One region of the Ferrimonas lipolytica genome, then DNA from elsewhere that is predicted to be linked to it. Evidence: riboswitches for the same ligand, from Rfam matches in the RefSeq annotation. Region 1 holds a riboswitch; each other region holds the start of a gene.
What was found. A riboswitch is a leader RNA that binds a small molecule or an ion and turns the genes downstream of it on or off. The one in region 1 is predicted to bind cyclic di-GMP.
Positions count from the first base shown of each region.

Region 1 (3,284 bases):
TGGCGACGCGGATGTGGTTAACCGAAGTGGAGTTAAATGGTCACCCCTATCAGAAATAGTAAGAGCCTACCGGAGCAGGCTCTGTTGTTAGTTGGTGTGGGTTAGGTAGCCTGCGGTTTAGATCGGCTCTCCGGCGCCACGCCAAAACTGAGTTACAACGATGGCTAACATGGGCTTACCGGAAGCTGATTGACCAGCGATTAAGTACTCACTTGGACCATAGTTGATGATCTGGCTGACTTTGCTCATGGTGAGATTGGCGTTGGTGGCTATTTGGTCGAGCGAATCGACGGGATAAGTATAGCCCGGTTCTTCCCTCTCGGGTTGATAATGGCTAACCAGATGGGCCGACGGGAAGAACACCAGTTCGTTGCTGACTTCAGCGTGAGAACCTTTCTCTTCAAGGGCTGCAGCGGCGCGGCCTAACTCCCATATCACCGTGTAACGCTGTGCTTTTCATCAGTCGGCTCCGCGTCGGTTTCAGCTTTGCGCTGCATATAACCAACCGCAATGGTGCCGTCTTGGCTGGCGGCAGTTAACCGATATAACCATGGATTTCCGTGCGCATTGATATGCAGTGCTTGTTCACCCACAACCGCTGGTGGTAGCTGCCCGGTTTGGTTTCGAACCAACCTTGCTGCTCGGCGTAAGAGGCGTATTCGGAATCGAGTTGGCGCAGCAGGGTATCGATACTGAATATCGGCGCGAAAGGGCTACCGGAATACTCAAAGGCTTGCGGGGTAGGTAGGGCATCACCGGGTTGTTTGCCTTCGCTCAGCACTACCGGCACCGGTTGATAAACACCATCATCGAAGTTAGCGCTTAATACCTTGCTACGATCGTTATCATTACTTATCTAAAATTGCTGCCACGGCTTACTGTCGTTGGTGCTTTTCAGTGTGACGACGTAGTTGGAGTCAAAGCCGCAGTTGTCGGCCTGCATGTTGACAGTAAAGGTAGCGGTAGCGGCGCCATAACGTTCCTGACTAGACTCATCGTTACGATAGCGAATTGGGTAGATCTCTTTGGTTGGGTCTCGTTTTAATTTGGTTACCGCGGTGATTTTACCATCTGTATTAATCAAGGCGTTGATCTGTCCAGGCTGATCGATAACGCAGGTAATAGGGACAAAAGCGGCTTGTGCAGCGGGCGTTAACGCAACTGCGGTCAGTAAAGCTAATGAAGTCCGTTTCATTTAAAAAAACCTTGTGAAGTACTAAACACAAAAGCATATGGCGTCACCCAGTAATGCAGCCCATAACAATTCCATGTTGCGCTGTCATTTTGCGTCCCAGCCTCACAACCGGTTTGCCGTTAGAGCTATCAATATTGGCCCTAGGGAGAGGGCTCGACGGCAACATCGTGGAAATAGTGCAGTTATTCAACAAGGCGGATAAACAATATCCAAGGCCTATAACTTTAGGTATCAATCTCTTACGCAAGGTTATGGCATTTTCTAGTGGTAAACTTGGCTATACAGGCTATCCAGTAGTCATTACAATGCGCCGCTGATTTAACCCAGAGGCAGCGGCATGAGTAATCGATTTGAACTATTGGCACCAGGTGGAGATATAGACTCTATCAAAGCGGCCATCGCAGCTGGTGCTGATGCTGTCTACTGTGGCTTAGATAAATTTAATGCCCGTCATCGTGCCGATAACCTCGATTTTGATGCACTCAATGGCGTGATCCGAGTTGCTCATCAGCACGGTTGTAAGATCTTTCTCACCCTTAACATCATTATTTTGCAGAGCGAGTTTGTCCAAATGTGGAAACTGCTCAACCTATTGCATAACAGCGATGTAGATGGGGTGATCTTGCAAGACATCGGTTTGTTTGGTTTGGTGAAGCAGCACTTTCCCCAGCTAGATGTGCACGCTTCAACCCAATCGAATACCCATAACAGCGGCCAGATTGAGTTCCTAAATCAACTTGGCGCGAGTCGGGTAAATCTGTCTCGTGAGCTTAGCCTCAAAGAGATCAAACCGTTGGCCAGCTTTGGTGCGGAGCGGGGCGTGCAGATGGAGGTGTTTGTGCATGGCTCCTATTGCATTGGCTTCTCTGGTTTGTGTTACATGAGCTCTGAGCACAATGGCTCTTCCGGCAATCGAGGTCGTTGCAGTCAGCCCTGTCGTGACCCTTACCAAACCACCGCGGCTGGCAGCGACTTCCCACTCAACATGAAAGACAACAGTGCCTTTAGCGATATGGCTGAGCTGGCGGACGCTGGGGTTTATTCATTGAAAGTGGAAGGGCGCATTAAGAAATCGCACTACGTTTACAGCGTGGTAGATCAGTGGCGCAAGCAGATTGATAACTACTGCCAAGATAAGCCGTTAGCGCAGAGTAGTGATCTGCTCTACACCGTATTTAACCGTGATTTTACTGCGGGCTTCCTCCATGGTGATATCAATCATTCGATGTACAGCAACAACCCTCGGGATAACAGCGCCTATCACTTTGCGAAGCAAGCGCAGATCAGCACCGAAGCTGAGTTTAAACAGATCAAGCGTGCGCTTTACGATGTTAAAACCGACATTATCAACCACGTTAGCGATGCCATTGCACCACTAGACATAAGTAAGCGCCCGCTAACATTGAGCCTGTCGGGCCAACACGGTGAACCATTAACGATCACACTTATCCGCGATCGTGGACAAGCTGCGCAGGTGTGGACGCTGCAATCCTCTTCAGCGTTAATCAGTGCCGATAAACGTCAATTGGATATCGATACCCTGCTACCGATCTTCAAGCCCCTTAATGACGCCAATCATCAGTTGCAACCATTGCAGCTGTTAAGCCTAGGTGAGCAGCTGTTGTTACCATTTGCTGAGCTAACCGCAATGCGTGAGCAACTGTTTACTTACCTGCGTGACGGCAAGCCGCTGCAACCAGAAGTTGCCTTACCTGCGGCGCCACAAAAGCAGACCCGAACCGAAACCGCAAAGCTGGCGGTATTGTTAAACCGAGCACCGAGTGAGGCGCTGTTGCAGCAGCCGGTTGAGCTCTACTACCAGTTACCGGAGGCGCTGGATCGCCAGTTTGATGCCATGGTTGAGCTGTTCACTGAGCAGCCGCGATTGTTGCCGTGGTTTCCAGCTATCTTACTGGGTAAACACTTCGACGCAGCTAAGCGTTTTCTTGAACGGGTAAGGCCTAGCCGGTTAGTAACCAATAACTCCGGTATCGTTAAAATTGCGCAATCATTGGGGCTTAAATGGGTTGCTGGACCGCAGTTTAACCTAACGAATAGCTATGCCTTTGAGGTGTTACAGCAGCAATTT
Region 1 is NZ_CP051180.1:2,833,197-2,836,480, reverse strand. Features, by position in the region: gene HER31_RS12990 (M48 metallopeptidase family protein) at 1-59, shown strand, start outside; gene HER31_RS12985 (hypothetical protein) at 118-438, opposite strand; gene HER31_RS12980 (hypothetical protein) at 536-790, opposite strand; gene HER31_RS12975 (hypothetical protein) at 857-1,195, opposite strand; cyclic di-GMP riboswitch class I at 1,242-1,323, opposite strand; gene HER31_RS12970 (peptidase U32 family protein) at 1,533-3,284, shown strand, end outside.

Region 2 (3,284 bases), 920 kb from region 1:
GGTACTGGATTAGAGTACAAGCCGTTATCACCGTAGGCGTCATTCTGTTCGTTTACGTAGAAGTATGAACCCTGAATCGCCGCGTTCTTACTCACACTGTAGGATGAGTTATGGTTGTTGATGATTGTCGTAGCGCTTGCTAAGAAAGCATCAGCCTGAGTCATGTAACCTGTTTTGTCGTTACTCTTGATGTAATCAACAATACGCATGATTGGGTTAAGGATCTGACCATCAGACAATACCGCTAAACGGTATCCACCGTAAGGACGACGCCAGCCATCACCAATCTGGCTACGATCATTCAGGAACAGCTTCGGTGCTACCGAGTACGGTTCCGCCGAGATATTTAGCTCGCCCCGCTGAGCACGGTTAGTGTCAGTGTAGTCAAGCATACGCTGAGCCAGCTCTACTGCGTAATCTAAGTACTTATCATCGTTATAGGTTTCAGCCATGGTTAAGTATGCACGTAACCAATAGTGTCCGTGCCACGCGTATTCGCCATTATCGTTGGCGTTGGTGGTATTCATCATCGGACGACCATTACGTGAGAAATGCTCAAAGCTGGCGTCCCACTCTGCTTGGGTTGCAATAGTAGCTTCTGGCGCAGTGATTCCTTCATCAATCACTTTCCAGTCACTGCTAGCAACGTTATACAGTCGGTTAGCGCTACTTGGGGCACTGCTGTTCTCAATGATGTTCTGGTTGTCGTCAAAGCTATATGCGCGCAGATGATCGTTGTTACCGTAGTCAATAAAAGCTAAAGCTTGCAGGCTCGCTTGACTGTAGTCATTACCGTAGTGCATCGCCGAGTTGTAACTTTGGTAACCAATTGAGCTATCGCTCACTGACTCAGTAGTCTGACCATCTGAGACAGTGACAATGCCATTATTGATGTTTACTTCAGCGTAACCGGTTGTGCCAAAATCAAAGCGATTGTCTAAACGGATCTCTTTGCCATTAAACAGGCCAATAAACGAGTCTTCAGTTACCGCTAAATAGGCATTTGAACCGCTGGCCAAGTAGGCTTTGTCATCACTTAAGTCACGGACCCAGGCCACAATACGGTGTTCGCTTTGCGCCTGCCATGCATCAAAGTCAAAGTACGCGTCGGTGCCGTTAAAGCTAATAGCTCGAGCGTCTTCACCTAATAGCAGGTCGTTTTCAATTGGCTCTGGCTCTGGCTCCGGTTCTGGCTCTGGTTCTGGCTCTGGCTCTGGTTCTGGCTCTGGTTCAACCGGTACTACTGGATCCGGGTCAACAGGCTCTGGCTCAACCGGCTCTACTGGATCAGGCTCAACCGGAGTTGGGTCAACTGGATCAGTAATAGGCGCGTTGTCTACAGGTGGAGTTTCATCAATAGGATCCGAACTGCTACTACCGCCGCCGCATGCTGTCAGGGCGACAGTAAGCGCGCTAAGGGCGAAAATACGTTTTAATTTCGAAGTGTTCGATAAGTGCCGATTGGTCATAATATACTCCAATATCGGCAGACAAGGTGGCATGGGGCCTAAAACGGTCCGACATGTGGTAGTCCCGCTATCTCAAGCTGTGTTACTTCGCTTGAGACCGGAGACTTTGCGTCATCAGTTCACACTGACTTTGCCTTTGTCTGCTGTCGTGAATGTCGTCGCAATATAAATCATCTGCGACTCGATTTGATGGGGTGCATCTTACTGGCAACAATCAGGTGCTTCAAATTGGCTAAAAAATCGATTTGATAAACGACATCGATCTGATTTTTAAGTGAAATTTTTAGTTTTTGCCGATGGCTAGTAAAATTGTTCAAAATTTGAATTTTGATTTATATATCAGCACCTTGAGGCAGTTAATTGCCGGCCAAAATAGAAACAATATTTTTACATGGTGACTACTGGTTTCGCGGTACTGATCACACCATCGACTGAAATAATGTGAATTAGGCTGATTTTTATCCACCATTGTTAGCGGCTAACTTAGCCAATTGCTCTTTATTTAGGTGAAAACCACCATTTCAGCGCTACTACTTCTCTACTTGGCATCTATTTACCCTGCGATACAGCTTGTAAGTAATGAGTGGCTAGCCAACTAGTTTTCGGTGAGTTGTTAAGCGCTTTAATTCGAGGCTGTAGATGTGAAAAAACCAGCTGCGAATGCAACTGGCTTTGCTCTAAAAGTTATCCCAACGGGTTGGAGGGAATTACTGTTTCCACTTCAAGTGGGTTGCCCAACCTAAGTAGGCGCGTGACCAGTCTGGATCACCAAAGTGGCGCAGCACATAGCTGTTCATTTGACTGATGCGAGCATCATATTCCGCTAAGTCAGCCCAATCGTAGGTACTTGCTACTTGATCCATGATGGTAGCCACTCCGGTACCACTTACGTCGTACGCCAACACACCAGGAGCACCAAAGACCTTATCGGTTAGGGTTTTGGTTGCACAGTTGATTGTCTCGGCAGCAACGTAACCTTCATTATGTGCCGTTAACAAGAAACCGACATCCATGTGACCATGGCTGGTGTCTTCAATCTTGGTGTTACCGTTTACATCGTAAGCGTAGTTCCAAGTACAGGTACCATCGCTGTTGAACTGCAGGTTGTCGCCAAAGAAGCCAACGATATCGTGTACTCGTTGGCTCATCTGACTGTCACCACCACTGGTCCACTTATCCACATAGATCATAGCTACAGCAAAAGTCATGTTGTGGTTATACGGTAATGGATTGGAGTACAAGCCACTGTCACCATATAGGTCATTTTTGTCATTAACGTAAAAGTAGGAGCCCTGAATAGCGGCGTTCTTACTGGTACTGTACGAGGTGTTATGGTTATTGATGATTGTCGTAGCGCTTGCTAAGAAAGCATCAGCTTGGTTCATGTAACCGGATTTGTTGTTACTCTTGATGTAATCAACAATACGCATAATTGGATTAAGGATCTGGCCATCGGACAATACTGCCAAGCGATGCCCGCCGTATGGGCGACGCCAGCCATCACCAATCTTGCTGCGGTCATTCAGATACAGTTTTGGTGCTACCGAATACGGTTCTGAATAGATGTTTAACTCGCCACGTTTAGCACGATTGGCATCGGTGTAGTCGAGCATGCGTTGAGCCAGCTCAACTGCATAATCTAGGTACTTATCGTCGTTATAGGTTTCAGCCATGGTGAGGTACGCGCGTAACCAGTAGTGACCGTGCCACGCGTATTCGCCATTATCGTTGGCGTTGGTGGTATTCATCAACGGGCGCCCATTACGTGAGAAATGTTCAAAGCTGGCGTCCCATTCTGCTTGGGTTGCAATAGTA
Region 2 is NZ_CP051180.1:3,748,418-3,751,701, forward strand. Features, by position in the region: gene HER31_RS18755 (hypothetical protein) at 1-1,469, opposite strand, end outside; cyclic di-GMP riboswitch class I at 1,524-1,614, opposite strand; gene HER31_RS18940 (hypothetical protein) at 2,177-3,284, opposite strand, start outside.
Region 2: it holds a riboswitch for cyclic di-GMP, as region 1 does, so the genes downstream of both, HER31_RS18755 (hypothetical protein) here and HER31_RS12975 (hypothetical protein) in region 1, are expected to answer to the same signal.

Region 3 (3,284 bases), 920 kb from region 1:
GGGTCTACTGGGTCTACCGGAGTAGGATCCACAGGAGTAGGATCTTCTGGCTCTATTGGCGTTGGATCTGGATCTACTGGGGTAGGCTCTGGGTCGACCGGCTCAATTGGCGTAGTGGTATCTTCGCTACCGTAGACTTGGTCCCATAGTTGCTGGTCAAAGTGTGTTTCTGCTGGATTGCTGACAATGTGGTCACCCTCAATCCAGCTTGAGTTATTGATGTTGAGTAGGCGACCGTCGTAGCCATTGACTTCGATCATGCCATGGTCGTTGTCAAAGGCGTACGAACGCGAGTTAGCTGGGTTGTTGTAATCGATCAAGGTGAGCGATTGTAATGCACCAGTGGAGTAGCCATTGCCTCGTCGGTAAACCCAATCGTAGGCTACTCGAGTTGGATCAATGGCACTTGCTAAAGCGGTCGCTTCATTGGTGCCGTCGGACGCAGTTAAGCTGCCGTGATCGATGGTTATATCGATATATTTGCTCTTATTGAAGTCGAATTTACCCCATATGCCGGGATAATCGCTGCCCCATTGCCCTTGCAGATTATTGTGACTAAAGCTTAGGTATTCCGAACTATTGGAGCTGCTCAGCAACATCGTTTTGGCGCCGGAATCTGATGCGATTTCAGCTAAGTGTGCGATTAAACGGAACTTGCCGCTTGGTATCCAAGCAGAAAACGAACCATAGCTAGTACTGCCATCAAATCGAACCGCAGTTTGGTTGGCTTCAGGGGCGGGAGCTGGGGTTGGATCCGGAGTAGGGTCTGGAATGGGATCTGGCGTTGGTTGACCCTCGTCAGAGCCAAATGCGGCTTGCCAATCGCTATCACTAAAGTGACTCGGGTCTGGGTTAGTTATGGTGTGCGTACTTGATTGCCAGTCGTCGTCATTGACGTTAATAAGCGGTGCTGTTGAAGCATGGCCTCCCACCTCAACCATCCCCAGTGTTTGGTCGAAGGCGTAGGCACGGGAGTTCGCTGGATTATCCAGGTCAATCAGCGCAATGCCTTCTATTTCACCAGAGTAGTGGCCGCCGCCACGGCGAAACAACCAGTCAAAGCTGGTATCCGTAGGGGTGATGCCAACGTTATACACTTCGCCTTTGGTTAAGCCATCTGACGCAATTAATACGCCATCGCGAACCTCTATCTCTACGTATTTTGTTTTGGCGAAGTCAAATTGGTTGTAGATTCCCGGGTAGTTTTTATCCCATTGCGCTTTAACTGTATTGTGAGAAACAGAGATGTATTCAGAGGTTTGCTTGTTGCTGATCAATACCGTTTGAACATCTTCGTTGGGGTTCAAGTCGCCCAACCATGCGATCACCTTAAAATTCCCTTTTGGCTGCCATGAGTCCATTTGAGCGTAGTTGTCTGCCCCATTAAAGACAACTCTATCTGCTGCAAGTGCTTGATTGTTTGTAGTAGTAAAGGCTAATGCCGCGATAGCGAGTGCGATCGGTTTTATTCGAGTGGAACTAAGTGGGTGTCTGATATTCATAATGTGCCTCAATACATCAGGCAGCGAGATGGCCGCAGTAGATGGAAGAAGCAACATCGGGGCTCCTGGGGATAAGAGCCAAGTTATTGAGTCATCATCGACATGAGGTAGTTCCGCTATCTTAAGCTCGCGCTCTTAGACCGGAGACTTTGCGTCACCAGCTTTCGCTGGTTATGCCTTTTTCTGCTGTCTTGGATTAAATTTCACACTGCACAACGCATCGGTTGGCAGTTTGCCTATTTTATGATCGGGGGCAGACTGCCGCACAGATGAGCCTGATTCAATCATTAAGTTCGGATGCAGTATCTGGTTTTCGACTGTCTTGCTGGTCATTTTTTAGATAAAACAGTAACTTTTGTCGATTGAGGTGAATGATAAATCTGTGAAGTTGATCATTCTTAGTTATAAGGGCGCGCTGGGGTTATGGAGTTTCATTAGGTCTATTGGACGTCTTTAGATGAACGAGATTAAGCACTCGTTAGGCAAGCAACAATTGGTTTTAGGTTGAGGTTAGCGTCAATACCAAAAATCGAGATATCTGAACTACGCTTAAGCTAATCAATAGCTTCTGCTAAGAGATAATGAAAACTAGTGCGATTTTATCAGGGAGGCCTGAGTTGGGCGCTATCGGTTATGGCATGGGTGCACATAGCAAAAATCGCACTACGTAAGAGGTAATAACCTCTGCTCACTAGAGTTGAGGTGCGATGCGCCTTGGTTAGGTGAAACGATAAAATAGGGTGCTACAGATGGTAATAGATAAAATTTAGAGATAGAGAATGCCATGAAAAAACGACACAGTATCAAGCATTGGTTGGTAGGAAAACTGGAGATATCCCATGGTGGCCATGACATGCTACTGTCAATGGAGGGGTTACGAGGAATTGCGGTATTTCTTGTTTTTTTAGTTCACTACTCTTCTTTCGTTGAAAAATTTACCGCCGGCATCTCTAGCGATATATTGTCATTCGTTATGCATTTTGGTCACTTAGGGGTTGACCTATTTTTTGTTTTAAGTGGTTACCTTATTTATGGATCAATCTTAAAAGGGAAAGTTTTTGACCCAACAAAATACGTTCGGAAACGAGTTAAGCGGATATACCCGACATTCCTTTGCGTATTTATAATTTACATTATTCTCTCTTTCATCTTCCCTAGTGAAAGCAAAATACCAGCCGATACCTATAGCGCTATTTTATACCTTATTCAGAACTTACTCTTGCTGCCAGGCCTGTTTGATATTGTTCCAATGATTACCGTTTCGTGGTCATTGAGTTATGAAGTGTTTTACTACGCCATTATCCCACTAATTGTATTTTCATTGCGATTAAAAGGGTGGCAGCGCTCATCAAGGGTTGCGATGTGGTTAACGGTTTCCATTGTCGGCTTTGGCTTGAGCTTTATCTCTGATAGCCACATTAGATTGTTGATGTTTATTTCAGGAATACTGCTTTTTGAATTTTCTACTAGTAGCCTAAAGGTTTATCGTGGTGGTGGGCTTTGCTTTCTTATAGCATTGTCTTTATATGGATTTAAGTCCATTTATGATATTAATAATGTTATCGCAGTGATGTCGGCATCCTATCTATTCATCTACCTTTGCCTTTGCTCTTTTAACAAAAGTTCAACCGTTTATAAATTTTTCACTGTGACTTGGTTACGCTGGTTGGGGAACATTAGTTATTCTTATTATTTAGTGCATTCGTTAACTCTTAGTTTTTCATTTTTGATATTGGAACGATTCATTAGTGCTGATTATTCTAGTCATCATATTTATTATTG
Region 3 is NZ_CP051180.1:3,753,055-3,756,338, forward strand. Features, by position in the region: gene HER31_RS18940 (hypothetical protein) at 1-1,502, opposite strand, end outside; cyclic di-GMP riboswitch class I at 1,606-1,690, opposite strand; gene HER31_RS17010 (acyltransferase family protein) at 2,287-3,284, shown strand, end outside.
Region 3: it holds a riboswitch for cyclic di-GMP, as region 1 does, so the genes downstream of both, HER31_RS18940 (hypothetical protein) here and HER31_RS12975 (hypothetical protein) in region 1, are expected to answer to the same signal.